Regions from separate parts of the Neobacillus sp. 114 genome, predicted to be linked through region 3. Evidence: predicted binding sites of a transcription regulator. Region 3 holds the regulator's gene; each other region holds the start of a gene.
What was found. The regulator Rex, encoded in region 3, represses fermentation and respiration genes when NADH is low (regulators of the CRP and FNR family bind a similar motif). The targets are predictions, from matches to a motif close to TTGTGAAATATTTCACAA.

Region 1 (7,488 bases), 2.0 Mb from region 3:
ATGATTTGCAGTTTGATTCGACCCTGAAAGAAAAGCTAACCTTTCTATCTCCAGAAACGGGAGAACGGATTGGGCTATCCTATTTACAGCCATTGACGAAAGAGGATTTAAAAAGAAGGCGGGAAATGATTGAAATTTGGGCCAGGCATACCAATGGGCTGATGGGTAGAAGTCCGGATTATATGAATTCAGTCGTTATGGCCTTTGCCTCCTCCGCCTTATTTTTAAAAGGGAGTGAGAATTGCTTTCCGGAAAATATTATTTCCCTCTATGAAAGAGCAAAGAATCAAGATCTCTCGTTTACCCATACTTTTATAACCCCTCAGGTTAACCGGTCGCAAATCTACTTTGAAACATCAAAAGAACCTATTGCCGCCAAGATTGTTGAAAAAAATGAAAATGGAATTATTATTAAGGGTGCCCGCCTGTTAGCGACACAAGGAGGTTTAACCGACGAGGTCCTTGTTTATTCAGCTGGCGGTGTTATGAATGAGACGGATGCTTATGCCTTTTCCATCCCCTCCGATACGGAAGGCTTAAAATTTATTTGTCGGGAATCGTTCGTGGGTGGCAAGTCTTCCTTTGATTATCCGCTAAGCTCGCGCTATGAAGAAATGGATACTATTTTGGTTTTTGATCATGTCCTGGTGCCATGGGAGAGAGTCTTTTTTTACGAAAATGTGGGTGCGGCTAATGACTTCATGCTCAAAAGCTCATTTCATAATCATGCCTACCATCAGGCCATTACAAGGCAGACTGTGAAAACTGAATTTCTTCTGGGACTTGCTGAAACCTTGGCGGATACCATAAATGTTTACGGATATCAGCATATACAGGAAAAGCTTTCTGAAATCATCATCGGTCTTGAAACGATGAAGGCACTTTTACTTAAGTCAGAGGAAGAAGCGGCATTAGATGAGTGTGGTTATATGAGGCCAAGTCTCATCCCCCTTAAAGTTGCTAGTAATGTCTTTCCAAAAATTTATCCTAGATTCAGTGAAATCATTCAATTAATTGGTGCGAGCGGAATGATTACCTTACCAACGGAAAAGGATTTTGCTTCACCTCTAAAAAAAGATTTGGACATTTACCTGAAAGGCTCAAGCAAACATGCTGAGGACCGTGTGAAGCTTTTTCGATTGGCCTGGGACCTGACGATGAGCTCATTTGGCACAAGGCAAACCCAGTATGAACGGTACTTCTTCGGCGACCCTGTCCGCTTGTCTAGCGGTTTGTATCAAACCTATCCAAAAGAGGAGTATTGCAAGCGAATTAAAGATATGCTTGATTTAAAAGAATAGGATATCCCTCCATACGGGATATCCTATTCTTCTAACTATTTTGATGTGTCACCTGCAACTTTGACAGAAATGGTCTTTCATTTTCCCAAGAAACCCGAACCGGGAGATTGAAAAATTGGGTAAGGCTCTCGCTCGATAACATTTCACCGGTGTTTCCTGCTGCAAAAACCTGCCCATCCTTCAGCAATAAGGTTTTATTAAATACAGGCAGAATTTCTTCCACATGATGAGTAACATAAATGATGGCTGGTGCATTTGGATTTTTGGCAATCGTTTCGATTGATTCCAATAGTTTTTCACGGGCAATAAAGTCCAGACCGTTCGTTGGCTCATCTAGAATCAGCAAAGACGGGTCAGCCATTAACGCGCGGGCAATCAACACCCGCTGCTTTTCCCCTTGTGATAAAGTTTCATAATTTCGGTTGGCATAATCGATGCAGCCAAGCTCCTCAAGTAGGGAAATGGCCTTTATTCGTATTTCGTTTGTTGGATTTTCATAGAGACCGATGGAAGCGAATGCTCCGCTTAGTACCACTTCAAAGGCATTATCTCCCGGATGAAATTTTTCCTGAAGTGAGGATGAAACAAAGCCAATTTGCTTGCGCAGCTTTTCAGCAAGATAGGTTTTCCCAAACTCCATTCCTAAAACATTAATTCTTCCCTTTGTCGGGAAATTATAGGCGTTCAGCAAATTGAGGATGGCTGTTTTACCAGAACCGTTTAAACCGAATAAAACCCAATGCTCCCCTCTTTCTATTTGCCAATTGACATTTTTTAAAATCCACTTGTCGCTCCGTTTGAGCGAAACGTCCTCTAGTTGTAGAATCATTATTTTACTCCCTTCTTATGATTGCCTTGATACATTATATAGTATCAAAATTTTTAGAAAATAAAAATTTTAGAGTGTTTTCCACTTCAAAAATAGCAATTATGAACATTCTTTGAAACTATTCTATTTATAAGGGTTTCCCCAACTTTCGCAGCATAATTCTACAAAATTCTCGGTTCCCAATTGCTATATTTGATAACAGATTGAACGGGAGGAAAATAGTAATTCTCCCTTGTTCAATCATTCACAATAAAATATTTATGGGGAGGAACAATCAATGGCAGTGGAAGAAAAAATGTTACAGCAACAGCAGACAGTTTCGATGATTGACCGATTAGCAGCTAATGCGGCTCAGGCAGCTACGGAGTTTCGCAGCTTTACGCAGGAAATGGTCGATGAAATTGTCAAGCATATGGCAATTGTTGCACTCGAGAACCACGATAAATTTGCCAGAATGGCTGTTGAGGAAACGAATCGAGGCCTTTACGAAGATAAAATCACAAAAAATATGTTTGCAACAGAGATGATTTATCACACCCTTCGAAATCTGAAAACGGTCGGCATTATCAGTGAAAACAATCATGAGGGCAGCTATGAAATTGCCGAACCTGTCGGGGTCATCGCCGCGCTGGTGCCTGTAACAAATCCAACATCCACTGTCATTTATAAATCTCTTATTTCTATGAAAACAAGAAATCCGATTATTTTTTCCTTTCATCCTGTTTCACAGAAATCGGGAAGGTTCACAGCTGCACTTCTAAGAGAAGCCGCTGTCCGTGCAGGCGCTCCTGAAAATTGTATTCAATGGCTGGAAACTACCACTCTAGATGGTATCAATATGTTAATGAAGCATCCAAAGGTATCGCTAATTCTTGCGACTGGCGGTTCTGGCATGGTGAAAGCCGCATATAGTTCCGGCAAACCGGCAATTGGTGTCGGCCCAGGAAATGTACCTTGTTATTTCGAAAAAACTGCCAATATCAAGAGCTCCGTCCAAGACCTGATTATGTCGAAAACCTATGATAATGGAATGATATGTGCCTCTGAGCAAGCCTTAATCATCGATAAAGAAATCTATACCGAAGTCATTACGGAAATGATCGCCAATCACTGTTACTTTTTAAATGAGGAGGAAAGGAAACAGTTAGAAAAAGTAGCGATAAAAGAAGAAACCGGATTCCTCAATCCGATGATTGTCGGTCTTCCAGCCTTTAAAATTGCCCAAATGGCCGGAATCGAAGTCCCATTTGATACCAAGGTTTTAGTGGTCGAATTAGAAGGTGTTGGACCAAAATATCCGCTTTCCTGTGAAAAGCTAAGCCCTGTTCTTGCCTGCTATAAAGCAAATAGTACGGAAGAAGCTCTTAACCTTGCAGAAGCAATATTAGAATACGGCGGACTCGGCCACACCGCTTCCATTCATACGGCTAATGACCAGATTGTTGAACAGTACGCAATGAGAATGAGAGCAGGACGAATCCTTATCAATACTCCTTCCGCCCAAGGGGCAACTGGAAACGTTTATAACGATTTACTGCCGACACTAACTCTCGGTACAGGGACTTATGGAGGCAACTCCGTTTCAGTCAATGTCGGCGCCATGCATTTACTAAACATTAAAAAGGTCGCCAAACGCAATAATAACGCCCAAATCCTAAGGACACCGCCGCAAATTTATTATCGTAAGAATTCTGTTCAGGCATTGGAAATCATCCCGGATATTAAAAAGGCATTTATTGTCACGAGCCCAAGTTCGGTGAAAAACGGTTATGTCGATAAGGTACTCCATTTTCTAACAAAACGACCTGATTTTGTCCACTATGAGGTGTTTTCAGAGGTGGAACCGGACCCTAGCATCGAAACGGTCATGGCGGGTGCTGAACTGATGAGACACGCTAAGCCGAATATGATCATTGCCTTAGGAGGCGGTTCTGTCCTTGATGTAGCAAAAGCGATGTGGTTATTTTACGAGGATTCTGAAGCAAACTTTAACACTCTGAAACTGAAAACTCTTAATCCTAGAAAACGAGTTGTGACGTATCCGAAGCTTCGCGAGAAGGCAAAGTTTATCGCGATTCCGACTACTTCCGGAACCGGTTCGGAGGTTACCTCCTTTGCCGTCATCACGGATAAAAAAGCGAATATTAAATATCCGCTTTCCGATCCTGAACTTTTACCGGATGTAGCGATCATCGATCCACAGTTCTCGATGACTGTTCCGAAGGAAATCACGGCAGACACTGGAATGGATGTCTTAACACATGCTCTTGAAGCTTTTGTTTCAGTCGTTGCCAATGATTTTACAGATGGACAGATTATTAAGGCCATTCAGCTAGTATTTAAGTATTTGCCAAGGGCGTACCGTGACGGTTCTGATGAGCTGGCCCGCGAGAAAATGCATTACGCTTCAACGATTGCGGGTCTTGCATTTAATAACGCCTATTTAGGAATTAATCACAGTCTTGCCCATGCCGTTGGAGCCGAGTTCAATATCGCTCACGGTCGCGCAAACGCGATTTTCCTGCCGCTTGTTATTCGCTTTAATGCTGTTAAGCCGACAAAATTCACTCCATTTGCCGGCTATGAGTATTATAAGGCCGATAAACGTTATGCTGAGCTGGCAAAAATGCTGGAGCTTCCGGCACGGACAACGGAAGAAGGTATTGAAAGCTTGATTGAAGCTGTTATCAACCTAGCGAGAGAGCTCGATATGCCGTTAAGCGTTGAGGAATGCCGCGTTAGCCAACCTGTATATGAAAGCAAGATTACTGAGATGGCCCTACATGCCTTCCATGATCCTGATACAAACGTCAATCCGAAGCGTCCATTAACTAGAGAACTGATGGAAATCCTGCGTCAAGCTTATAAAGGGGTATAATTTTTATATATGGGAGGTGCCTCAAGTGGGGATTTGAGGCACTTTCTTTGGATTGTTTTATCCAATAATAACGATTCGCAGATAAGTTTGGGAATTCGCAGATATATTTCCGAAGTCGAGTCCGAGTATTGGAAATATACCTATTTCTAATAAAAATCTCAAATTTTCTTATAGATTTAAAGATATGTTTCCAGTCTCTTCCCCCATATTAGCCCTACTTGATTAAAGAAAACCACTAAGATGACGCCAACCGGGATGCTAATCCAAATCATTGGCCAATCAATGGCCTCAATCTCTAAAGCAAATTGATAGAAATATAGACAAAACGGGATCAATAAAATAACGGCCGTGACTACACCAGGAGTATATCTTCTAAGAATGATAGCCTGGCCAATGTGGGTAAATGAATGAATAAACAAAATGGAAACGACTGAAAGAATTCCGATTAAAGTCCAATGCTTTGCTGCCCCGCCCATTGCCAGAATAATAGTCAGCAAAATACCTATATACTCAAATAATACAGCCAAAGCAAAACCGGCTGTGTGCCGTGGAAAGACACGGATAAAGTAGTTATGGAACCTTTTTGGCAAGACCTTTAAAATATCCTTCTCGTTCCGTTTCAGCCAGCCTTCCATGACGATTATTTCTTCAAAATCATGGATGATGAAGACACTTGCGACCGCCCAGATAAGAATTGTTAATGTCATCTTCCTCCTCCCTCTAACTAAATGACTTATTTCTCAAAAACTATGATATCAAATTTCTATATCAAATTGAGATAATTATCCAAAACAAAAAAAGCCACCCCTTCAAACAAGCGGTTTGAATTAGGCTGGCTTAATCCATTTTTTGATTCTTATATCCTATTCTGATAGAGACCTGTATTTCCCGCTAAAATAAATAAGCGGGTCTGCGTTAGATTCTTCAACGGAAATTTCAATTACCCTACCTATAAATAGTGTATGGTCCCCTTCCACATGTGTAGCTGTTACTTCACATGCAGCCTGCGCCAGTGCCCCGGCAATAACTGGCACCCCGCCAAGCCGATCAAATACAACTTCTCGATGCTCCTTCAACTGCCCTGCGAAAATCATCGACAACTCCTGCTGGTCAGCCGACAGGATATTCACAGAGAATGTGTTGCTTTTTTTGATTTTTTCAAGCATAGATGCTTTTTCCGCGATTGATATGACAACAAGTTTTGGGTTTAGCGATACAGACATAAACGCATTTGCCGTCATTCCGTGAGCCTTGCCATCCACCTCTGTTGCCACCACTGTTACCCCTGTTGCAAACTTCCCCATCGCATTTCGAAATAAACGATCATCCATTAGTGTCCCTCCCAGTTTTCCACATTAATTTATAACTATGTTGCAAAACCAATATAAATGAATGTTAAAGCAGGCACCTCAAAAAAGCACCTGCTTCTCCTATTCTATAAACCACCCAGCCCGGAAATCAGGATCCCAAAACAAGCTGTAAATAATAGAATATTAATTCCGAGGCCAATCAAAGCCCCCTGGCCCATCCGCTTCCGTCCCTTCGAAAAACAAATGATCGGAATCAAAATCAAGGCAACGGCGGCTATACATAAATATGCAAAAAACATCGGGGAAAAGACAAACAAAATCAATAAGCCCATAAGATAGATCCCGATGGTGATGCCTATCCCAAGCCAAAGGTCTTTTAAACTTCCATCCTTCGAAGTGTTTCCTTGATTTTGGACCATGCCAGTCTCCCCCTTTAATTATGAAGGTGCTATTTATTAAATGTACGTTCTTCCAGTTCCTGCTGAATTTTCTTCAATTCTTCTTCCTTATTATCCCGATAAAATAAATTGTACGTATCAAACGGAATAATCCGGCCATCCGGATGGGCGATATGGACACAGGATTTTTTAACGGAACGGACATCAAAGTTATGTGCATCCAAGAACTGCATAATAATCACCCGAAAGACGTTGTCATATCCGATTTCTCCCGGCATTGCCACCTTTGGCAGACAGCATAGTAAGTCCTTCAAGGACAAGGCAGAGGAATCCGGAGAATGGTTCAATGAGAACAATTTAAAAATCATATTTTTAATGTTATCATCCTGTTCAAAAACGATGGTGTTGCGCTCGCCTTCCAGCAAAATATTCGGATCGATTAAGCCTGTTAGCGGCGTCACATCCCCATTAAGCTTTAAGGCATAGCCCATTGCCAGGCAATCAGGATGGCATGGGACAGGGATAATGTCCTTTGAACCAAACACATTCGATTGGTCGATAATCATTTGCCGCACTTCACTCAGCGTTAAGCGGTTAACAGAAGGGTCATATTCTTCCAATCTACCTGCAGCTTGAATCGGCTGGAAGGTCACCCCGCGGACACATTGCTGCTGCAGCCCATATTGAATGATTTTGCCTACTTCATGGTCGTTTAATCCCTTTTTCAATGTGACAACAAGTGTAGTAGATATATTAAATTCATTTAAATGGT
Region 2 (7,488 bases), 2.0 Mb from region 3:
GCGGCGGCGTTTACTCAACACCTGAAGCAGCACCTATGGAAATGTCTGCAACTTATATTAAAAACGTTGTTGGTGGCGTATTCGGCATGGAAATTGTAGATGAAGTCATTATTGAAGGTCATGCTGCAATGCCTGCTCAAGCAGAAGCAATTATAGCTGAAGGTCTTGAAAAAGTAAAAGAAGCAGCAAAGAAATTATCAGCAGTAGCTGTTTAATCATAATGAAATAAACAATTTAAGATATAAAATAAAGGAACTTGGATACCAAGTTCCTTTATTTTATATCTATTTAATTCTAAAACAGAAAGAATGTTTATCGTGACAATAAATAAAAACCTCTTCAATAAAATGTATAATTGAAGAGGTTTTTAATTTATAACCATTTATCTGCCCATGCCTCTAAGGCCTTGAGCGATCTTCCTAATTCTGTTCCTTTTTTGGTTAATGAATATTCGGTCCGTACAGGACGGTCTGCAATGACATTTCTTAATACAATGCCATTGTCCTCAAGCTCTTTCATCCGTTCGTTTAATACTCTTTTGCTTAAATCTGGTATAAAGGCATGGATTTCACTAAATCTTTTCGGTTCCTCCATTAGTGTATGGACGATTAAACCCATCCATTTTTTTCCCATAATATGATAGCATTCTTCAACTTTGTTGCACAATTTATTTTCTGTATCCATTTATAAACACCTCCAAATTGTTTCTAGGTTATTTTTAATAACTTTAATTTAATATTATCAGAATCAGTTGTTAAAATAAAGTATTTACTGGATTTAAATTACCAAACACACAAGTTCTGACGTTATTCGTTCACGAATTCGACACAAATAAATTGACAGCTTAAAAATAAAAAGTTATTATGGTTACATAAAGTTACCTAGTAATTAATGCGAAGTGTGTTGGTTGAAATGATAGGAAAAGTAGGTATTGTTTTTTTGTATTATATCTTGAATTCGAGATTATTGAATTCGAACAAATATTTTCAGAAAATTTGGAGGCGTTTTGAAATGGATAGAAGTTTATCAATGGAACTTGTTCGTGTAACTGAGGCTGCAGCACTTGCTGCCGGACGGTGGTTAGGAAGAGGGAAGAAGGAAGAAGCGGATGCTGCAGCTACACAAGCTATGAGAGAGATGTTCAATTCTATTCAGATGAAAGGAAAAGTTGTGATCGGAGAAGGTGAAATGGATGAAGCACCGATGTTGTATATTGGTGAACAACTAGGAACCTGTGAAGGGGTAGAAGTTGATATTGCAGTAGACCCATTAGAGGGAACCAATATTGTTGCTGCAGGTTCTTCGAATGCTCTTGCTATTATTGCAGTTGCAGAGAGAGGTCATTTATTGCATGCTCCAGATATGTATATGGAAAAAATTGCTGTTGGACCTGAAGCAGCAGGGAAAATTGATATTAATGCACCCGTCTTTGAAAATTTAAAGGCTGTTGCAAAAGCAAAAAATAAAAACATTGAAGATCTGGTTGTAGCAATATTAGATCGAGAAAGACATGAAAAAATGATTCATGAAATCCGCCAATCGGGAGCAAGAATCAAACTGATGCAAGATGGAGATGTTGCGGCAGCAATAAATACAGCATTTGATAATACAGGTGTTGATATCATGCTTGGTTCTGGAGGTGCGCCGGAAGGGGTAATAGCAGCAGCAGCACTCAAAAGCTTGGGAGGAGATTTTCAAGGAAAGCTAATCCAACAAACTGAAGAAGAAAAAATTCGTTTAAATAAGATGGGCATTTCTGATTTTAATAAAGTTTTGTTGATGGATGACATCGTAAAAGGCGATGATGCCTATTTTGTTGCAACAGGTGTGACCGATGGTGAGCTATTAAGAGGAGTGCAATATAAGGGGAATATTGGCACAACTCATTCGGTTGTTATGCGTGCTAAAACAGGGACAATTCGTTTTATTGAAGGACAACACAGTTTGAATCAAAAACGATAATCGTTTTCGGATGAAAAGAATTGAGGGATTAAAATGATTCAAAGTACCAGTCATAAAATGAAAGATTCTAAACCAATCTCCACTAATAGAAAGGTCAAAGAATTTGGATTTAGAGATAAAATTGGCTATATGTTTGGGGATTTTGGGAATGACTTCTCTTTTGTTTTAGTAAGTTCATTTTTAATGGTATATTATACAGATGTTTATGGGATTAGTGCCGCTTTTGTTGGAATACTCTTTTTAGTTGCACGATTATGGGATGCCATTGCTGATATCACCTGGGGAAGGTTCATTGATACAAGAAAACCCGGAAAACATGGTAAATTTAAACCCTGGATTTTTAGAATGTCACTTCCACTTGTTATTTCTGGAATATTAATATTCATACATATTCCAGGAATGTCAAACGGGTTTTATGAAGCCTATGCATTTGTCACATACATCTTATGGGGAACTTTATATAGTACTGTTAATATTCCTTACGGTTCAATGGCTTCAGTGATTACCAATGACTCTGTAGAGCGTACAGCGCTATCAACATACAGAACGATGGGGGCAATGCTGGCAAGTTTAATTATCAATGGAGTTGGACCCATAATCATATTTACAGATAATAAAGCAAGTGCCAATGGATTTTTATCGGCTGCTGTAATATTTGGGATTTTATCTTACGCGTGTTACCTAGCATGTTATAAATTATCTACTGAACGGATTGTGTTGGATGAAAATGAAGTGCCTAAAGGTAAGTTAGGTAATACAATAAAAGGGCTCTTAAAAAATAAACCTTTAATATCAATCCTTGGAGCATCATTAATATTCATGATGAGTACGATGCTGATTGGTACAGTTAATGTGTACTTGTTTAAAGATTATTTTAGTAATACTGCAGCATTAAGTGTTGTAGGGGTTATTCAAACGGTCACAGTATTCATTGCCATTCCAATTGTAAAGCCATTAGTGAGTAAATTTGGCAAAAAGGAAACGGCAACAGTAGGAATGTTGCTTTCTGCTGCTGTATACATTCTTTTATTCTTACTTCCAACTTTAACCGCAACTCAATATATTGCGCTAACAGCAATTGGGATGTTTGGATATGCCTTCTTTAATATTATGATATGGGCTTTTGTCACAGATGTAATCGATTACCATGAATTTTTAACTGGACTAAGAGAAGATGGGACAGTTTATTCTTTCTATTCTTTTGCCCGCAAAGTGGGACAAGCATTGGCTGGTGGAATCGGCGGTTTTGCCATTACAGCCATAGGATATAATGCTGCCAAGGAAGTTCAAACAGAGGGTACACTTAAAGGAATATATACATTGGCTACCATCGTACCTGGTGCCATCTATCTATTGATTTTCTTTATATTAGTCTTTCTATATCCATTAACAAAACAGCGCATGAAACAGCTTAGCATTGTTTTAGCAGAACAAAGAAAGGCTAAAAAATAAATGACATACGACTTTAATGACGGCGAAATTATTCGCCGTCATTGTATTTAAATAAATAAAGGATTCCATTTCCTCAACCTTGTCTCCGTCCAATTTCCCATTCGTCATTTTATAACCTGCTACTAAATTTCCCACTAATTGTTCCAGTTGTGAATAAGACCTTCGATTTCATTTCCTTCCTTCTTTATATTCCCTTTTCTAACCGTAACATAAATATGAAGGAAATTTAAGGGTGCTTTTCCATAATCCTTAAACTACCCGCTAACCAATATTAAAAATATATTAAAAAAGCAAATGTATAGAGCCTACCTTTACAAAATGTCGAATTCTTTTTGAACATTTAGTGACAAATCTTATGAATGGGTGTCTTTTAATAATGTTTGGTATTAAGATAGTTACTAATGATGTGATGTAAATCACAAACAAAAAATTTTTTTAACATGACATTTTTTAAATAAAAGAAAGGGGTACTAGCATGAAAGTAAAATCGGCATTATTACTGCTTGTTTTAACTATTGCCACAGTGCTAACAGGATGTGAACCTCTTATGGTTCTTGATCCTAAAGGGCCGCAAGCCGAAAGGCAAGCCCACGATATTTTGTTATCTATTGGGATCATGTCGTTCATAGTAATTGTAGTTTTCGCTATTTTGATTTATGTGCTAATTAAATATCGTGCCTCAAAGGCAAGCCCAGATTATGAACCGCCTCACATTGAAGGAAATAAATGGGTTGAGCTGATTTGCGTCGGTATTCCTGTCATTATTGTTACTTACTTTTCAATCGTTTCAGTTCAAAGTAACAATATTGTAGAAGCAAAACCAATAAAATATCAGGATAAAGATCCTTTAGTCATTTATGCATCCTCTTCTGACTGGAAATGGCATTTTAGTTATCCGGAACAAAATATTGAAACGGTGAACTATTTGTATATTCCAACAGACCGGCCGATTGAATTTAAGCTTTATTCCTACGGACCAATCACCAGCTTCTGGATTCCACAACTTGGCGGACAAAAATACGCCATGTCCGATATGGTGACGACACTGCACTTAGCTGCTGATGAACCGGGTGAAATGATGGGCCGTAACGCGAACTTCAGCGGTAAAGGTACTGCTGAAAATACGTTTAATGTCACAGCAATGTCTGAAAAGGATTTCGATAAATGGGTAAAAGACGTAAAGAAAACGGCAAAACCTTTATCAGAGAAAAACTTTGATGAGTTATTAAAACCAGGACACCTTGGACAAATGACATTCACAGGGACTCATTTAAAATTTAGTCCGGCACCAGAACACGATCACAGTCCATCTGCCAAACCAGAGGAAGGTCAAACTGACCACTCAAAAATGGATATGGATATGTCAGACCACCAAAATCATGAGTAATTGTTAATGGGTTAATGAAACGAATTATTGAAAAAATTAATCTCTCGAAAGGAGTTAATAAAGGATGGAGTTCTTTGAACGTTTTGCCATACCAAATCCAAGTCTTGCAATCTATGCATCTATGGTAGCGATTGGCCTAACAGTGGTTGCCATTATTGCAGGCTTAACCTATTTCAAAAAATGGGGATATTTATGGCGCGAATGGTTAACAACAGTTGACCATAAACGGATTGGGATTATGTATTTACTCTCTGCCTTAATTATGTTATTCCGCGGCGGCGTGGATGCGATTATGCTGCGTGCCCAGCTGGCTGTACCTGATAATAAACTGCTTGATCCTCAGCATTACAATGAAGTTTTCTCAACACACGGGGTTATCATGGTCATGTTTATGGCAATGCCATTCATCTTTGCTTTCATGAACTATGTTGTTCCATTACAAATTGGCGCCCGTGATGTGGCCTTCCCAAGATTGAACGCATTGAGCTTCTGGTTGTTCTTCTTTGGTGCGATGCTGTTTAATATCTCTTTTGTTATCGGCGGATCTCCTGATGCAGGATGGACTTCTTATTTCCCGCTCGCAGGTAATGATTTCAGTCAACATGTCGGAACGAACTATTATATGATTGCGATTCAAATATCCGGTATTGGGTCACTAATGACCGGTATTAACATGATTACAACGATCATGAAAATGAGAGCACCTGGCATGACCTTAATGAAAATGCCGATGTTTACATGGTCTGTTTTAGTAACAAATCTTATCATCGTAACGGTTTTCCCTGTCATTACAGTTGCGCTTGCGATGGGAACCATGGACAGATTGTTCGGAACTCATTTCTTTGCAACGACAAATGGCGGTATGGATATGCTCTGGGCCAACCTATTCTGGGTTTGGGGACATCCTGAAGTTTATATCCTTATATTACCTGCATTTGGTATTTACAGTGAGATTATCTCAACCTTTGCAGGCCGTAACCTTTATGGCTATAAATCAATGGTTGCATCCATGGTTATTATCTCAGCACTATCCTGTATGGTTTGGGCGCACCATTTCTTTACGATGGGGCAGGGGGCAGTTGCAAACAGCTTCTTCTCCATTACAACAATGATGATTGCCGTTCCAACAGGTGTTAAGATTTTCAACTGGTTATTTACGTTATGGAAGGGGAAAATACGATTTACCGTTCCAATGTTATACTCTCTAGGGTTTATTCCGCTATTTGTAATCGGCGGGATGACAGGGGTCATGCTAGCGATGTCAGCTGCTGACTATCAGTACCATAACACAATGTTCTTAGTAGCTCACTTCCATAACACAATTATCCCGGGTGTAGTATTTGCTATGCTTGCTGGTCTAACCTATTATTGGCCAAAAATGTTTGGCTTTATGTTAAATGAAAGAATTGGGAAATGGTCATTCTGGACGCTTACGATCGGATTCTGCTTAGCGTTCTTCCCAATGTATATTACTGGTTTAGATGGTCAGGCACGCCGTATGTACACTTATTCAGAAGCAACAGGTTATGGACCATTAAATATGGTTTCATTCGTTGGTGCAGGTGTTATGGCCATCAGCTTTGCCTTAATTGTCTATAATGTTTATTACAGTGTTCGTTATTCACCAAGAAACATTGGTGCGGATCCATGGGATGCACGTTCGCTTGAATGGGCAACACATACTCCAGTACCGGAATACAACTTTGCCGTCGAGCCACAGGTTGCTTCTAGTGAAGGATTCTGGGATGCTAAGAAAAAAGGTCATGCGCTGTTTCCGGGTAAAGTGGAAAAAATTCATATGCCAAATAACAGCGGAGTTCCATTTATTATGGGCGCGATCTTCTTTGTGTTAGGATTTTCACTGGTCTTCTCCTTATGGATTCCGGCAATTCTTTCACTAATTGGTATTTTGGCATGTATGGCTCTTCGCTCATTCGAACAGGACCATGGCCGTTATATTTCTGTTAAAGAAATAGAAGAAACTGAAACAAAACTGCGAGGTGCTAAATAATGAAAGTCGATCACTCGCTGCCATTAGAATATGGTACAAAACAAAATGGACTGAATATTTTTGGCTTTTGGGTTTTCCTTGCAGCTGAAATTATGCTGTTTGCTACACTGTTTACCTCTTACTTTACGTTAGAGCATAGAACCGGAAGCGGTCCAAGTGGTACAGAGATTTTTGAAATAGCTCCGGTTATAATAGAAACACTTTTGTTATTAACAAGTAGTTTTACCATCGGACTTGGCGTTCACGCAATGCGTCTAGGACGCAAAAAAGCAATGATGACTTTCTTTGTGATTACACTTCTTCTTGGTCTAGGGTTCTTAGGCTTTGAAATTGATGAGTTCATCACTTATATCCATGATGGTGCAACATTGCAGACCAGCGCGTTTACAGCCATGCTGATGACTACATTAGGAACTCACGGACTGCACGTTACCTTCGGATTATTCTGGGGAACAGCTATCCTTTTGCAAGTGAAAAAACGCGGCTTAACGCCTGAAACTGCGAATAAATCCTTTATCTTTTCACTTTACTGGCATTTCTTGGATGTTGTCTGGATCTTCATCTTCAGCTTCATCTATTTGAAAGGAATGATGTAAGATGAGCGAATTATTCCCACGAAAACAAATAATAGGTTTTGTCTTTTCCTTAGTTCTAACGGCAGCTGCTCTTGCAGTCT
Region 3 (7,488 bases):
ATTCCGATTCCCCCACTCTCATGTTTTGAAACAAATAATTATATATTCATTGTAACACAAGAAATGGAAAAAGAAGCTCCCCATAAGTTTGCTCAACTCACGAGAAGCTTCATGTTATTTATTCCAAACCCTAGATATTGGGGCTGATATTACATCATGCCGCCCATACCGCCCATACCGCCCATGTCAGGCATTCCCATGCCTGCACCAGCTGGTTCTGGCTTATCAGCAACTACAGCTTCAGTTGTTAAGAACATAGCTGCAACAGAGGCTGCGTTTTGAAGTGCAGAACGAGTAACTTTAGTTGGGTCAACGATACCAGCGTCGATCATGTTTACCCATTGGCCGCTAGCAGCGTTGAAGCCTGTGCCAACTTCTTCATGCTTTAAGCGCTCAACGATAACAGATCCTTCAAGACCAGCGTTGGTAGCGATTGTGCGAACTGGCTCTTCCATCGCACGAAGAACGATGTTGATACCCGTTTGCTCGTCGCCTTCAGCTTGAAGCTCAGCCACTTTGCTGTATACGTTTAGAAGGGCAACACCACCACCGGATACGATACCTTCTTCAACTGCAGCACGAGTTGCGTTTAATGCGTCTTCGATACGAAGCTTACGCTCTTTTAATTCTGTTTCAGTTGCAGCACCAACTTTGATAACTGCTACACCGCCAGCCAATTTAGCAAGGCGCTCTTGTAATTTTTCCTTGTCGAATTCAGAAGTAGTTTCTTCTAATTGAACGCGGATTTGGTTCACGCGAGCTTGGATTGCTTCAGTGCTTCCTGCACCTTCAACAATTGTTGTGTTTTCTTTTGTGACAACGATTTTAGCAGCGCGTCCTAAAGAAGTAATTGTAGCAGACTTAAGGTCACGGCCAAGCTCTTCAGTGATCACTTCAGCACCAGTTAGAGCAGCGATATCTTCAAGCATTGCCTTACGGCGGTCACCAAAGCCAGGAGCTTTAACAGCAACAGCATTGAATGTACCACGAAGCTTGTTCAGTACTAAAGTTGCAAGTGCTTCACCTTCAACATCTTCAGCAATTAGCAATAATGGCTTGCCTTGCTGTACCACTTGCTCAAGAACAGGCAGGATTTCTTGAATGCTTGTAATCTTCTTATCAGTGATTAATACAAATGGATTATCTAAGATAGCTTCCATTTTGTCAGTATTTGTAACCATGTATGGAGAAGCATAGCCACGGTCAAATTGCATACCTTCAACTACATCCAATTCAGTAGTGAAGCCTTTAGATTCTTCGATTGTAATGACGCCGTCATTGCCCACGCGCTCCATTGCTTCAGCGATTAATTGGCCAACTTCTTTGTCATCAGAAGAAATAGCGGCAACTTGAGCGATAGATTCTTTGCCTTCAATTGGTTTAGAAATAGCTTTAAGTTCTGCAACAGCGGCAGTAACTGCTTTTTCGATACCTTTGCGGATACCCATTGGGTTAGCGCCAGCAGTTACGTTCTTTAAGCCTTCGCGAATCATCGCTTGAGCAAGAACTGTTGCAGTTGTTGTACCGTCACCAGCAACATCGTTTGTTTTGCTTGCTACTTCAGCAACAAGCTTTGCACCCATGTTTTCGAATGCATCTTCTAATTCGATTTCTTTTGCAATCGTTACACCGTCATTTGTGATTAATGGTGAACCGAATTTTTTCTCAAGAACCACGTTGCGTCCTTTAGGTCCAAGAGTAACTTTAACTGCATCAGCAAGTGTATCAACACCGCGAAGCATTGCGCGGCGAGCGTCTTCACTAAACTTAATCTCTTTAGCCATTGTTAAAAAACCTCCTCATATGTTTAAAAACTTTTATTTTTCAACTGTTGGATTTACTCGCCTACAACAGCAAGGATATCGTTTTCACGTAAAATTAAGTATTCGGCACCTTGGTATTTCACTTCAGTACCAGAGTATTTTGAGAAGATAATGCGGTCGCCAACAGAAACTTCAACAGCTACGCGCTCGCCATTGTCAAGCACACGGCCAGTACCTACAGCTACAACTTTTCCTTCCTGAGGCTTTTCCTTTGCTGTATCCGGTAATACGATACCGCTTGCAGTTTTTTCTTCTGATTCAACGAGTTCGATGATGATGCGATCACCTAATGGTCTTAACATTCAAACAACCTCCTCAAATATGTGTTATTCGGTCATTTATTAGCACTCGACTATGATGAGTGCTAACACAATTATTATAATAATGAATCTGAAAATCTTTTGCAAGTCTGATGCATAAAATTTATTAAAAAAAGTTACCCTTTTTTTCCACCTTATAAAGTATGGATAAAATCCATATTTCTATTCAATCTATTCAAAGCAGGCATTCAAAATTGAAACTAATTTGTCATTAAAGGTAGAATGAAGAATAGTGATTGATTACATTTCGATTGGAAAAAATAGATGGAAAAGGAGTTTTGATTTGAAAAAGGAATACTGGATTGTCCTTATTGTTTATATTGCCATGCAGCTTTCCAGCTTTGCCGGGATTCCTGCATTTATGTTTGGATTTCGCCTTTTTGGATGGAGGCAGGAATTTGTGGTACCGGTTTGGCTGATCACAAGTTTCACCCTTGCCTTTCTCATCATTCTTGTTATCCTAAGAAAAGAAATGAAGCCTGGGGTCCATAGTGAAAGAAACACTTCAATCGGTCATTCAATAAAGTGGGCGATTTTAGGGGTTTTCCTTGCCCTATTTGCCCAATATACGGCTGCCATCATTGAGCGCCTTATTGGGATTGAATTGGGCTCTAAAAATACACAGGAAATCCTCACGATCATTAATGCCTTTCCTTTGGCCATTCTTGTAACGAGTATTATCGGCCCTATTTTAGAAGAAATTGTGTTTCGAAAAATTATTTTTGGGGCTTTTTATAAGCGGTTTAATTTCTTCATTTCTGCCCTAATCAGCTCGGTGGTCTTTGCGCTTGTCCATATGGAGCCTGAGCATCTGCTTATTTACTCGGCGATGGGCTTTACCTTTGCCTTTCTTTATGTAAAAACTAAACGTATCCTGGTGCCGATTTTCGCCCATGTATCTATGAACACGATGGTCGTCCTTGTTCAGTCGGTTTATAAGGATGACATTGAGCGGCTGATGCGTGAGGCAGAGGCAGTTCAAAACTTTATCGGAGGATTTCTATGAGACGTTCACCTTTGTTTTCCGGTTTGATTTATTTAATACTTGGTGCACTGTTCACCTATTTTGCAATCGATGATGTCCAAAACAATGGCTGGGGCTTCTTCAGCTACCTTTTGGTCATCCTCGCCACCTTTGATTTTGGGTCAGCCTTAAAGATGATTGCTATTCATTTTAAGTACAGGGATAAAATGAATAAACAATGATGTCTTTATTTTTGATTGGACCAATGAAAGCCATTTTCCTTTCTGAATCCACTTAAAAAGTCCTTCATTCGGCTAATGAAGGACTTTTCCCTTTCAGCTTTCACTCAAAATGTCCTTCATACCGTCTATGAAGGACATTTTCCTTTCCGATTTCACTCAAATTGTCCTTCATTCCGCCTATCAAGGACATTTCCACTCCCGATTTCATTCAAATTGTCCTTGAGACCGCCTATCACGGACATTTCCACTCCCGATTTCATTCAAATTGTCCTTGAGACCGCCTATCACGGACATTTCCACTCCCGATTTCACTCAAATTGTCCTTGAGACCGCCTATCACGGACATTTCCACTCCCGATTTCACTCAAATTGTCCTTGATACCGCCTATCAAGGACATTTCCGCTCCCAATTTCACTCAAATTGTCCTTGATACCGCCTATCAAGGACATTTCCGCTCCCAATTTCACTCAAATTGTCCTTGATACCGCCTATCAAGGACATTTCCGCTCCCAATTTCACTCAAATTGTCCTTGATACCGCCTATCAATCACGGACATTTCCCTTCCCAATTTCACTCAAATGTCCTTGATGCCTTCAATAAAGTTTCGCCCCGCTCCATTAATTGACCCCTGTTAGAGCTATCAGCTGTAAGCTTTAAAGAATGAAGCGCAGAATAAGTCCCATTCGGCAGCTGCTCGCGGTAGATTTGCTTTTGCAGCAGATTACGCGGCCACTCCCACTGTTCGTTTACGACCACATCGCGGAAGATACGCGGCAGCGACGAAAATTCCTCCATGACGCCATGAACAGCAAACACGGAGATAGCCTTCCGTAAAATTTCTGCCCCCTCATTTGTAGCACATATTTTCTGCAGCAAGACAAGTTCACGCAGATTAAATAATTTTTCCTAACTTCAATTGGATGGTCCAATATAATTCCTGGATTAAGCGGCTTATCCAGCTGCAAGAATGCCCCCGCCGTCGTTCGCTCTGCGGCATGCTGGATCCGTTTCAACTTGCTTGCTGTGAGTGGATAGTCTTTTACCTTCTTCCCAATAATACTTCGGAAATCGCTGTACAAGTTTGCCTCTCGAGATGCCCGCAGCATAAACCCAGCACAGGCATCCCAATTTCCAACCGCGACAGGTCAATACAATTCCGACTGCAACTGCAATCCCCTTATCCTTTGGACTAGCGTCAAATGTAAGCAGAAAAACAAAAAAGAGTCTGAAAAATTCAGACCCCTATCTTTATTGGTGCGCCTTTCTATAACGGTATTGGTTCCACTGATAATGAATAAAGCATCCGATGCAAAAACCTAGGATTGCCACAAAGGCCGCCGCCGCGACAAGAATTGTGAACACATAGCCAACACCATTCCATCCCAGCAGGAATCCTACAAATCCAATTCCCAAACACGATACGGCAATTTTTTGATTAAATTGCTGCTGCTCCCAATCCTCAGGGATATAAGCCTTTGGGTCCTTTCTTAAAAACAGTTTTGCTATTTGCATAATCGGATTAAACCCGAATAAAAGACCAGACAAACCGGCAACTAACGGCACTAACAAAAACCATTCCTGTCCGGATAACCATGTTAACACAACACTTAAAACAATTGTCCACTGGTTTGTTTTCACGAGCGGCCGTGGGATTGAACGAACTGTTTCTGACATTTTAATCCCCATCTTTCCTATTGGATTACGATACTTATTTGTATATTTATTTTACTTACTTTAACTCCCTTTGTATAGTTATCTGTTTAGGAAAAATGTTTCCAAACGAAAAATGGGCTTCTCACCTATTTTGGCGAGAAGCCCATTTATTATTTATTCTTCGACTTCGTCGTTTGGATAATGCTTTAAAAAGTAAACAAGTGACTGCAGCTCCACCGCCAGGTCAATATGATGCACGCGGATCGATGAAGGTACATTCAGTCTTGCTGGAGTAAAGTTTAAAATTCCTTTTACGTTCGTTTTCACAAGTTTATCTGTGATCTGCTGAGCAACCGGAGCCGGCACCGTCAAAATCGCTACCGAAATATTTTCCTCGATCAAATACTGTTCTATATCGTCCATCGAATAAACTGGAACATCGCCTATCGAATCGCCAATTTTTCCAGGGTCCACATCGAAGGCGCAAGCGATTTTTGTGTTATTATTTTTTAAAAAATTGTAGTGTAAAAAGGCTGTGCCAAGATTACCCACCCCGATTAACGCTACCTTTGTTAATTCATCTTGATCAAGAGTTTTCCGGAAAAACGATAACAAGTAGTTTACATTATAGCCGTACCCCTTTTTCCCAAGGGCTCCGAAATAAGAGAAATCCCTGCGAATCGTGGCCGAGTCCACCTTTACAGCTTCACTCAATTCTGCAGATGACACCCTCTGCTTGCCAGAAGAATGAAGGTTTTGTAAAAATCGATAATATAAGGGCAGACGCTTTGCTGTTGCCTGTGGTATTTTCATCGTTTCATTGGACATATTTCTCCCACCCTTCAATTTTAATGGATATATTAGATATTCCTTCTAAAATCACCGTTTTTGCCGCCGGTTTTTTCTAACAGAAAGGTTGGTCCGATCACCATCCCTTTATCAACTGCCTTACACATATCATAGACGGTCAGGGCACAAACAGAGGCGGCTGTTAGCGCTTCCATCTCAACTCCGGTACTGCCTTTGGTTTTCACTAATGCAGCAATATGCAGTATATATTGTTCCTGCCCGGCCTGTTCCCACGAAAAACTAATATTGATACCTGTTAATGGGATCGGGTGGCACATTGGAATGATATCCCATGTTTTTTTCGCCGCCATTACCGCAGCAACCTGGGCCACTGCTAAGACATCGCCCTTTTTCATTTCGTAGTTTGTGATTTTTTCATAAATTTCAGTGCTTACTGTTATGCTAGACTGGGCAAGTGCCGTGCGTGCCGTTTCCGGCTTATCGCTGACATCGACCATCTTGGCCCGGCCTTCTTCATTAAAATGAGTAAATTCAGCCATAAAAAAATCCTCCTACAAAAAATAATACAATATTTTTATGTCCATGTGTGTGAAACTTTGAACTATCGGTATATTTTTTTATAATTCCATTAAAAATTTCACTTCATTGCCGACATTCGGGTAATACGGTACACTAGTCATAAGGTAATAGAGGTGAAAAAAATGATTTTATTACAGGTTAACCAACTACAAAAATATTATGGTGCTGAACTTATTTTATCGAATATAAAACTGGAATTACAAACCCGTGACCGTGTTGCCCTTGTCGGACGCAATGGAGCGGGGAAATCAACGTTATTGAAAATCATCGCCGGCGAAATGGGCTATGACGGCGGCGAAATCATCAAACCAAAGGATGTTACCGTTGGTTATTTGGCACAAAATACGGGTTTGGAGTCCAATTTGTCCATTTGGGAGGAAATGCTGACGGTTTTTGAGAACCTGCAGGCGATGGAAAAAACGCTACGGAAGCTGGAGGAGCAAATGGCCGATCCTGCTGTTTTCGGGGACCCAGGAAAATACGAACGGGTATTAAAGGAATATGATGAATTGCAAATAAAGTTTAAAGAGCAAGGCGGCTATCAATATGAAGCCGATATCCGCTCTGTATTGCATGGGTTAAATTTTTCTGATACTACATTAATGATTTCAAGTCTAAGCGGCGGACAAAAGACACGGCTTGCGCTAGGCAAACTGCTGCTGACAAGACCTGATATTTTAATTTTGGACGAGCCAACCAACCATTTGGATATCGAAACCCTTTCCTGGCTGGAGCAATATCTGCAGGGCTACGATGGCGCGATTTTAATTGTTTCGCATGACCGCTATTTTTTGGATAAAGTGGTTACAGAGGTGTATGAACTATCACGCCGTCTGATTCAGCGATTTACCGGTAATTATAGCTCTTATCTTGAGCAGAAAGCTGCCAATTATGAACGCGACATGAAGCTTTATGAAAAGCAGCAGGAGGAAATTGCCGCCTTAAAGGATTTCATCCAGCGCAACATCGCACGGGCCACTACTACTAAGAGGGCGCAAAGCCGGCGGAAGAAACTTGAAAAAATGGAAATCATGGACCGGCCATCAGGGGATGAAAAATCCGCTTCCTTCTCATTTGAAATTGAGCGCCAAAGCG
Region 4 (7,488 bases), 1.6 Mb from region 3:
TTTCGGCCGTTCTTTCATCTGAATATCTATCATTTCTGCCATTCCAAATCTCCGCAATTCTTCCGGAAATTTGTTGGTCGGATGCGCCGTTTCTCATAAAATTACGAAGATCTTGGCCATTGCCGTTAAATAAACAAGTAAAAATCTGGCCATTCGCAGAAAGACGGGCCCGGGTACAGCTGGAACAGAACGATTCCGAAACGGAGGTAATAAAACCAACATTGGCATCGGTACCTTTGTAGCGATAATGCTTAGCAACCTCACCATAGTAAGCAGGGTCAACCGGTTCCAATTCAAATTCCGCCTTTAGCATTTCGTAAATTTCCTTTTTCGTCACAACATCATCCATTTTCCAGCCATTGGTGGAGCCAACATCCATATATTCAATATACCTCAGCTCCAGCCCTTTTTCTTTACAGAATTTAGCCATTGGAATAATGTCTTGGTCGTTTAAATTCTTTTTGACGACCATATTTAATTTTACGCCTAATCCTGCATCTTTAGCAGCTTGAATTCCTTCAAGAACAGGACCGGTCCCAATTCCCCTGCCATTGATTTTGCCAAATAATTCATCATCAAGACTATCGAGGCTGATATTCACTCTCTTCAAGCCTGCTTCCTTCAATTTCGCAGCCAATTTAGGAAGAAGAACGCCATTTGTTGTTAAGCCAATATCACTAAGGCCTTCAATTGCGGCAAGCTTTTCAATGAGAATCGGTAAATCCCTTCTTAACAGTGGCTCACCGCCTGTCAAGCGGATTTTTTTCACGCCTAGCCGCACGAAGATTTTTGCTAACCGTTCAATTTCCTCATAGGTCAGAAGGGCGCTTCTTGGCAGAAATTCAAAATCCGGCCCGAATTGATCGGCTGGCATACAGTATTGACAACGAAAATTACATCTATCGATAACGGAAATTCTTAAATCCCTTAACGGTCTATTAAATTTATCTGTAATGATTGTTTTTTCCATTTAATCAACTCCAATAAATAAAGAAGCTCATTTTAATACCATTGTAACAGATGGTTTAAAAAAATACTGTTACTTTCTTCACTATCCATATTTCCCTCAAAAAAAATCGTACAGTTTTCACTATATTGTCATTGTTTACTACTTCTACGTGACTAATCTTGATATAAAATGTTACTAACGAATCCAAGTTATTTATATAGAAATATAGTACAGGGGTGGAGAAAAATGGTTACGACAATGAAACCAACTCATTCAATTGAAATAAAAGAACTGCTTAATTTTGCTGATCGGAAGTTTAAAAGTGAACGGGGAAGATTTCTATTTCAGGAAGGGATGCTTGCTGATGATTTATATGTCATTATCTCCGGTAAAATTCAAATCAGCAAAATTACAGCAGATGGGCGGGAGTTGTCACTAAGAATTTGCGGAGAAAACGATATTTGCGGAGAATTAACCCTTTTCACTGATAGTCCAAAATATTTATTAAGTGCCAAAGTTCTTGAAGAAGGTGAGATCGCGGCAATAAAAAAAGAAGTACTTGAAAGTGAAATTTTCCAAAACAGCAAGCTTGCCTTTGAATTTATGAAGTGGATGAGCGATCACTTCCGCAAAACGCAGACAAAATTTCGCGACCTTGTCCTAAACGGAAAGCGCGGCGCTTTATTTTCAACCTTAATCCGGATGACCAATAGCTATGGGGTACCAAAAAGTGATGGAATATTAATCGATCTGCCGTTGACCAATCAAGAGCTGGCAAATTTCTGCGGCACTTCACGGGAAAGTACAAACCGTATCTTAAGTGAGCTGAAGCGTGATAACATCATTTCCATTAAACGAGGTAAAATTACCGTCCTCGATTTGCAATATTTAAAAGATGAAATTGGCTGTGAAAATTGTTCCACTGTTTATTGCAGCATTGAATAGTTTTTTGAGAGGAGGCAATCGAGAATCGATTGCCTCTATAAATTTATTGTGTTTGTTTTTCCCTTAAAGACTTAGGAATATAAACGCAGAATGGTTCACTTTCTAAATAATCCCCAGTCATGGCGTATGCCCTTGATCTTGAGCCGCCGCATACATGTCGGAATTCACAGACACCGCATTTCCCTTTAAATCCATCTGGATTTCTAAGTGCCTTAAAGATTGGCGACTCGCGATAAATTTCCGCCAAAGGGGTTTCCCTAATATTTCCTGCTTTAACCGGAAGCAGGCCGCTCGGATAGACATCTCCAATATGAGAAATAAACACAAAGCCATTGCCGTCATTTACACCCTTTGGTGCACGGCCTAGGCCATCAATCGAGCCAGTTAAGCCTTTTTCTGTCAACGCAGATAAATAGCTGATCTCCTCCGTCTGTTCTTTGGCTTCACGCATTTTTTGCTGGATTACTACACGGCGGTAATGCATCGCCTCCGTGGTTTTAATATCAAAAGGAACTCGCTTGCTTAGATCATAGAGCCATCTTAGCACCTTTTCATGCTCCACAGGCGATATCATATCAGATGCCTGTCCCCTTCCGGTGGGAACAAGGAAAAAGACACTCCACAGAACACATTTTAATTCTTCAACCAATTTCGCCATTTCATCAAGATGTTCGTAATTATATCTGGATACTACGGTGTTAATCTGAATCGGCATTTCCAGTTCATGTAAATATTTAATTCGTTCCATTGTTAAGTCAAAAGAGCCCGCTGTCCCACGAAAATGGTCATGAATCTCAGCAGTAGGACCATCAAGGCTGAACGCCCAACGAGAAAGTCCGACTTCTTTAGCCTTACGCATTGCATCAATTGTTACGTTAGGAGTAGCGCTTGGTGTCATCGAAACACGTACCCCTTTTGAGACTGCGTATTTGGTAATTTCAAAAATATCCTCTCTCATAAGCGGATCTCCGCCGGTAAATACAAGAAGCGGATTATTCATTTCATATATCTGATCAATCAAATGCTTGCCTTCTTCAAGCGTAAGTTCTCGAGGGTCCCTCGTATACTGGGCATCTGCACGGCAGTGCAGACATTTTAATTGACATGCTCGAGTTAGTTCCCAAATGACAATAAACGGATCTTTATTAAAGTCTCGGCTAAAATCCATCTTGAAACGCCTCCTATAAAACGGCTAGTTCAAACTAAATAGCCTTATTACTTCGTATTATAAAGGTGTTTATGTTTGAAAAAAGTGAACTACCTCACAATCTGCTTTCATTATATGGACGATTTGTGAATATAAAAAGCAGAGCATATCGCTCTGCTTTTATGAGATGGTTAAAACTTCGTATTTTGAAGACAGCTCAACAAAGTCAGCCATTCCGCTTATTTTGCCAACTGTTAATTTTTCGCTAACACCGTAGTGGTCGGCACAGGTTTTACACGCAAAAATGTTAACACCTTTATCCTCCAACTCTTTTAAATGAACGGATACAAAGGAATCCTCAGTCAACGTTAATACCCCACTGTTCATGCAAAAAACAGCTGCTGGGAGTTCCTCTCTTTGTTTTAAAACAGTAAAGAAAGTCTCTAAAACATTCTCCCCTAAAACCTGATCGCCTTTACCCAACTGATTTGAACTAACTAAAATGACTTTATTTTTCATCCTGCTGAAGGTCCTCCTTAACGAATTCCCAGTGCAATTTTTGCATAACGGGACATCATGTCCTTATTCCAAGGAGGATTCCAGACGATATTGACATCGACATCCTTGACTTCCGGGATATCAGCCAATGCTCTTTTTACCTGATCAACAATTGTACCGGCAAGTGGGCAGCCCATTGCTGTTAATGTCATAGTAACCGTCAGTTTTCCCTCGTCGTCCATTTCAGTATTATATATTAAGCCTAAATTGACGATATCGACGCCAAGCTCAGGGTCAATAACAAGCTCAAGGGCACCCATTATATTTTCTTTTAGATCTTCATTCATTTTATCTTCACTCCTGTTCAGTTTTATTGTAACCATTATAACAAAAGGTATTTCGAAAACCAGTATAGCGCGTTTCAGAAACATTTGAAGTGAATTTTTTTACAGTTTTAATATAAATTGATAACATATTGATAATAGAAACAAATACTTCCAAAGAGAGGTTTCAAATGACAGATAGACATTTAATTGCATTGGACTTAGACGGAACTTTATTAAAAGATGATAAAACGATTTCGGAAAAAACGAAGGAAGTTTTAAGAAAAGCAAGAGAAGATGGCCATATCGTGATGATCGCCACTGGGAGGCCATATCGTTCCAGCGAAATGTATTATCGAGAGTTGGATTTAGATACCCCAATTGTTAATTTCAATGGAGCCTTCATGCATCATCCCCGGAATCCGAAATGGGGCTTTTTCCATGAGCCGCTTGATATTAGCGTGGCAAAAGATATCGTGGAGGCCTGCCGCAGCTTTCATTTTCACAACATAATTGCTGAAGTGATGGATGATGTTTACTTCCATTATCATGACCAAAAGCTGATTGAGATTTTTAATTTTGGCAATCCCAATATTACCACAGGTGATTTAAGCAATTATTTGAAGGATTCACCGACAAGCCTGCTCATCCATACAGAGGAAGACCAATTAAAGAAGATCCGCGGCCATCTATCTGACGCCCATGCCGAAGTCATCGATCACCGCAGTTGGGCTGCCCCATGGCATGTTATCGAAATCATTAAGTCCGGCTTAAATAAGGCAGTAGGGTTAAAAAAAGCGGCGGATTATTATGGTATCTCCAAACAAAGAGTGATTGCCTTTGGTGATGAGGATAATGACTTAGAAATGCTTGAATATGCCGGTTATGGAATTGCGATGGGAAATGGCATTGACCAAGTGAAAAATATCGCCAATGATGTTACCCTTACCAATGAAGAAGATGGAGTCGCAGAATATTTGACTGATTTGTTACGTTTAAAATAATTACATCTAGTCACCATTGTTTACCTATATGAACCCCTCAATGTTGGAGCATACTATGGATGAGGCAGCGAAGCTGTTTCAATCCGAGCTTTTTAGCATATTGGAGGGATTCGAATGGGTAGATCAAACAAATCAAAACGCTTTGTCCAGCAAGGAAAGGATTCGGTCAACAAGCATTCAGAACGGATTCCTTATCACATGACCTACGCTGAAGCGGAAGCTCAGAAAATGGCCAATGTGCAAGAATCCTCGCTTGGAGGAATTTAACGATGGGTAACCGTTTATTCCAGGAAGCACGTAGATTTGTTGAATCGGCAATAACTGCCGGCCCAGGTGAACGTGACACAGCAGTGGCAAAAGCCAAGAATGCCCTAAGTTCTGCTTATGCCAACTCGACGGTCGCTGAGCAAAGACAGCTCCAAGAAATGCAACAAGAGCTTGACCAGATCCAATAATAAGAAAAGCGGAAGCGCCTTGAACAGGGGCGACAGGCATAAGACGAGCCTGCTAGAAGGCTGCCTTTTAGCCTTCTTGACGATTGGCTGTAGACCTGCGAGCCCCTAGGCGCTGAAGCTGGACAGTAAATGAGGAAAGCGGAAGTACCTAGGGAGGCGACTTCCGCTTTTTTCATTCAAATCTTTCTAATAATGCAGGGTAAGGATTACTCCTCTTGCCCTCAGCATTTTTTTCATAAAAATTCAGAAAGACCCCACCATGGTTTGGAAGCTTTTCAGCTGGAATCTGAATATCTACCTTAAAAGGTCTCCATTTATCACCTTTTCCGGCAACATCAAGCTTTTGCTCCCTCAGGAATTCTCTATGCCCATCCTCCACTGAATAATAAACCAACCTGTTTGGTGACTTTACTTCTCCGCTGACTTGGTAGTTTCCTTTTGTTCCTGATATTTTTATATTTCGGAAAACAGCATTTTCCTCAGGTACATATATTTTTTGCATTATGTTCAGTTTCGAGCGGTCAGTTACTGGCTTGCTGTTCAAGCTTGCTGCCCTTAAAACGGCTTGGATGGTATATTCCCCCGCTGGAACTCTTTTTCCCATAAAATGATAGTCCCATGTCTCAAGCCATTTCTTGCTACCATGTGCTTTAAGACTGATGGTTTGAAACGCCTGAAGGAAAAACCGGCCTTTTGAGTAGTCATATACTTCACGGCCCGCAGTATCAAAAATTTTAATTTCATAAAATTGTGAAGTGGGAAATTCAAAATGGAGCGGGAAATCCTCCTCATTTTTTAAAAACATTTCGATCGTTAATTGCTCAGGCATGCTTGTTGGGATTACATAAAATTTGTATGCCAATTGGTCCACCCCATTTGCATCTGTTTTTATTACCATAGGAAAGAAAAGTAACATGATACAACATAATATACGCATATGGAGCTCCTTTTTCCTTTAGTCTCTGCGAAAAAAACCGTAAACTCCGGTTGTTTGAATTATATTTGTAAACGCATGGGGGTCAACTTCTTTAATCACTCTCTCTAAATCAAATAATTCATAGCGGGTAATGACGATCATTAACATTTCCCTTGTTTCGTTAGAAAAAGCACCCTTCGCCGGAAGCATGGTGATTCCTCTGACCAGTTTCTTATGAATCGCTTTCTTAAGCTCATCCGCATTTTTCGTAATAATAAACGCGGTAAGCTTGGCATGCCTGGTATGAATCGCATCAATCACCCTTGTTGAAGTGTATAAAAAAACAAGCGTGTACAAAGCTTTTTCCCAGCCATATAGAAAACCGGCCGTAATAATAATAATGCCATTCAAGAGAAGCATATACGGGCCAATCGGTTTATCCTTCATTCTTGAAAGCACCATCGCAATAATATCAAGCCCTCCGGTAGAGGCGCCCCATTTTAAGGTGATCCCGACGCCCGCCGCAATAATGACACCGCCAAAGACAGCATTAAGCAAAATATCATGAGACATCCGATGGATTGGAATAAGCTCCAGAAATAATGAAGAAAGAACCACGCTAAGAAAACTATAAATGGTAAAGGACTTCCCTACCTTTTTCCATCCTAGGAACGCAACCGGGATATTTAATAACAACAGCAAGACCCCCATTGAAATGTTCAACGGTGTATATTCGGTCAATACTTTAGAAAGCAGTTGAGCAATTCCTGTAAAACCGCTTGAATAAACATTGGCGGGAATAAGAAATAAATTCATTCCAAGGGCAGTCAAAAAAGCACCCACAATGACGATGACGATTTTTTTTGTTTCCTGCCAAACCATTGATAAATCCCCCTTTATTTTTACTTCAACCTTAATAAATTAATTGTTTTTTCCAGATGAAACCGATACACTTAAAACGAGTATGATAAGATTTTGAATGAGGTGAGCTTCATGCAGGTAAAAATACTAGCTGACAGCGCATGCGATTTACCTAAAAGTTTTTATGAAGAAAACAACGTCACATTACTTCCCTTAAAGGTCCTCATTAACGGTGAAGAATATGAAGATGTCAAAAGCATAGACCCGAAAGCGGTTTATGATTCTATCCGGAATGGATCAGTACCGAAAACTTCTCAGGTTTCACCACTTCTGTTTGAGGAAGTATTTACAAAAATGGCGGAAAATAATGAATACGGAATATACATAGCC

Region 1: the regulator Rex is predicted to act here: its motif matches at 2,363-2,380, upstream of adhE (bifunctional acetaldehyde-CoA/alcohol dehydrogenase).
Region 2: the regulator Rex is predicted to act here: its motif matches at 3,819-3,836, upstream of qoxA (cytochrome aa3 quinol oxidase subunit II).
Region 4: the regulator Rex is predicted to act here: its motif matches at 3,145-3,162, upstream of QNN06_RS09250 (TIGR04053 family radical SAM/SPASM domain-containing protein).

The regions. Positions count from the first base shown of each region.
Region 1 is NZ_CP126144.1:2,228,171-2,235,658, reverse strand. Features, by position in the region: gene hpaB (4-hydroxyphenylacetate 3-monooxygenase, oxygenase component) at 1-1,301, shown strand, start outside; gene QNN06_RS11185 (ABC transporter ATP-binding protein) at 1,333-2,130, opposite strand; gene adhE (bifunctional acetaldehyde-CoA/alcohol dehydrogenase) at 2,408-5,008, shown strand; gene QNN06_RS11175 (HXXEE domain-containing protein) at 5,185-5,715, opposite strand; gene QNN06_RS11170 (flavin reductase family protein) at 5,872-6,339, opposite strand; gene QNN06_RS11165 (hypothetical protein) at 6,444-6,737, opposite strand; gene QNN06_RS11160 (radical SAM protein) at 6,767-7,488, opposite strand, start outside.
Region 2 is NZ_CP126144.1:2,254,432-2,261,919, forward strand. Features, by position in the region: gene QNN06_RS11280 (FMN-dependent NADH-azoreductase) at 1-215, shown strand, start outside; gene QNN06_RS11285 (winged helix-turn-helix transcriptional regulator) at 373-684, opposite strand; gene glpX (class II fructose-bisphosphatase) at 1,012-1,962, shown strand; gene QNN06_RS11295 (MFS transporter) at 1,996-3,414, shown strand; gene qoxA (cytochrome aa3 quinol oxidase subunit II) at 3,890-4,801, shown strand; gene qoxB (cytochrome aa3 quinol oxidase subunit I) at 4,866-6,812, shown strand; gene qoxC (cytochrome aa3 quinol oxidase subunit III) at 6,812-7,408, shown strand; gene qoxD (cytochrome aa3 quinol oxidase subunit IV) at 7,410-7,488, shown strand, end outside.
Region 3 is NZ_CP126144.1:255,057-262,544, reverse strand. Features, by position in the region: gene groL (chaperonin GroEL) at 150-1,784, opposite strand; gene groES (co-chaperone GroES) at 1,838-2,125, opposite strand; gene QNN06_RS01425 (CPBP family intramembrane glutamic endopeptidase) at 2,427-3,149, shown strand; gene QNN06_RS01420 (YdiK family protein) at 3,146-3,349, shown strand; gene QNN06_RS01415 (hypothetical protein) at 3,922-4,167, opposite strand; gene QNN06_RS01410 (DUF4395 domain-containing protein) at 4,600-5,025, opposite strand; gene QNN06_RS01405 (redox-sensing transcriptional repressor Rex) at 5,179-5,832, opposite strand; gene moaC (cyclic pyranopterin monophosphate synthase MoaC) at 5,865-6,353, opposite strand; gene QNN06_RS01395 (ABC-F family ATP-binding cassette domain-containing protein) at 6,516-7,488, shown strand, end outside.
Region 4 is NZ_CP126144.1:1,844,314-1,851,801, reverse strand. Features, by position in the region: gene moaA (GTP 3',8-cyclase MoaA) at 1-970, opposite strand, end outside; gene QNN06_RS09255 (Crp/Fnr family transcriptional regulator) at 1,196-1,894, shown strand; gene QNN06_RS09250 (TIGR04053 family radical SAM/SPASM domain-containing protein) at 1,938-3,062, opposite strand; gene QNN06_RS09245 (DsrE family protein) at 3,222-3,560, opposite strand; gene QNN06_RS09240 (metal-sulfur cluster assembly factor) at 3,578-3,886, opposite strand; gene QNN06_RS09235 (Cof-type HAD-IIB family hydrolase) at 4,054-4,866, shown strand; gene QNN06_RS09230 (hypothetical protein) at 4,981-5,133, shown strand; gene QNN06_RS09225 (DUF3813 domain-containing protein) at 5,136-5,321, shown strand; gene QNN06_RS09220 (BsuPI-related putative proteinase inhibitor) at 5,494-6,183, opposite strand; gene QNN06_RS09215 (YitT family protein) at 6,277-7,119, opposite strand; gene QNN06_RS09210 (DegV family protein) at 7,231-7,488, shown strand, end outside.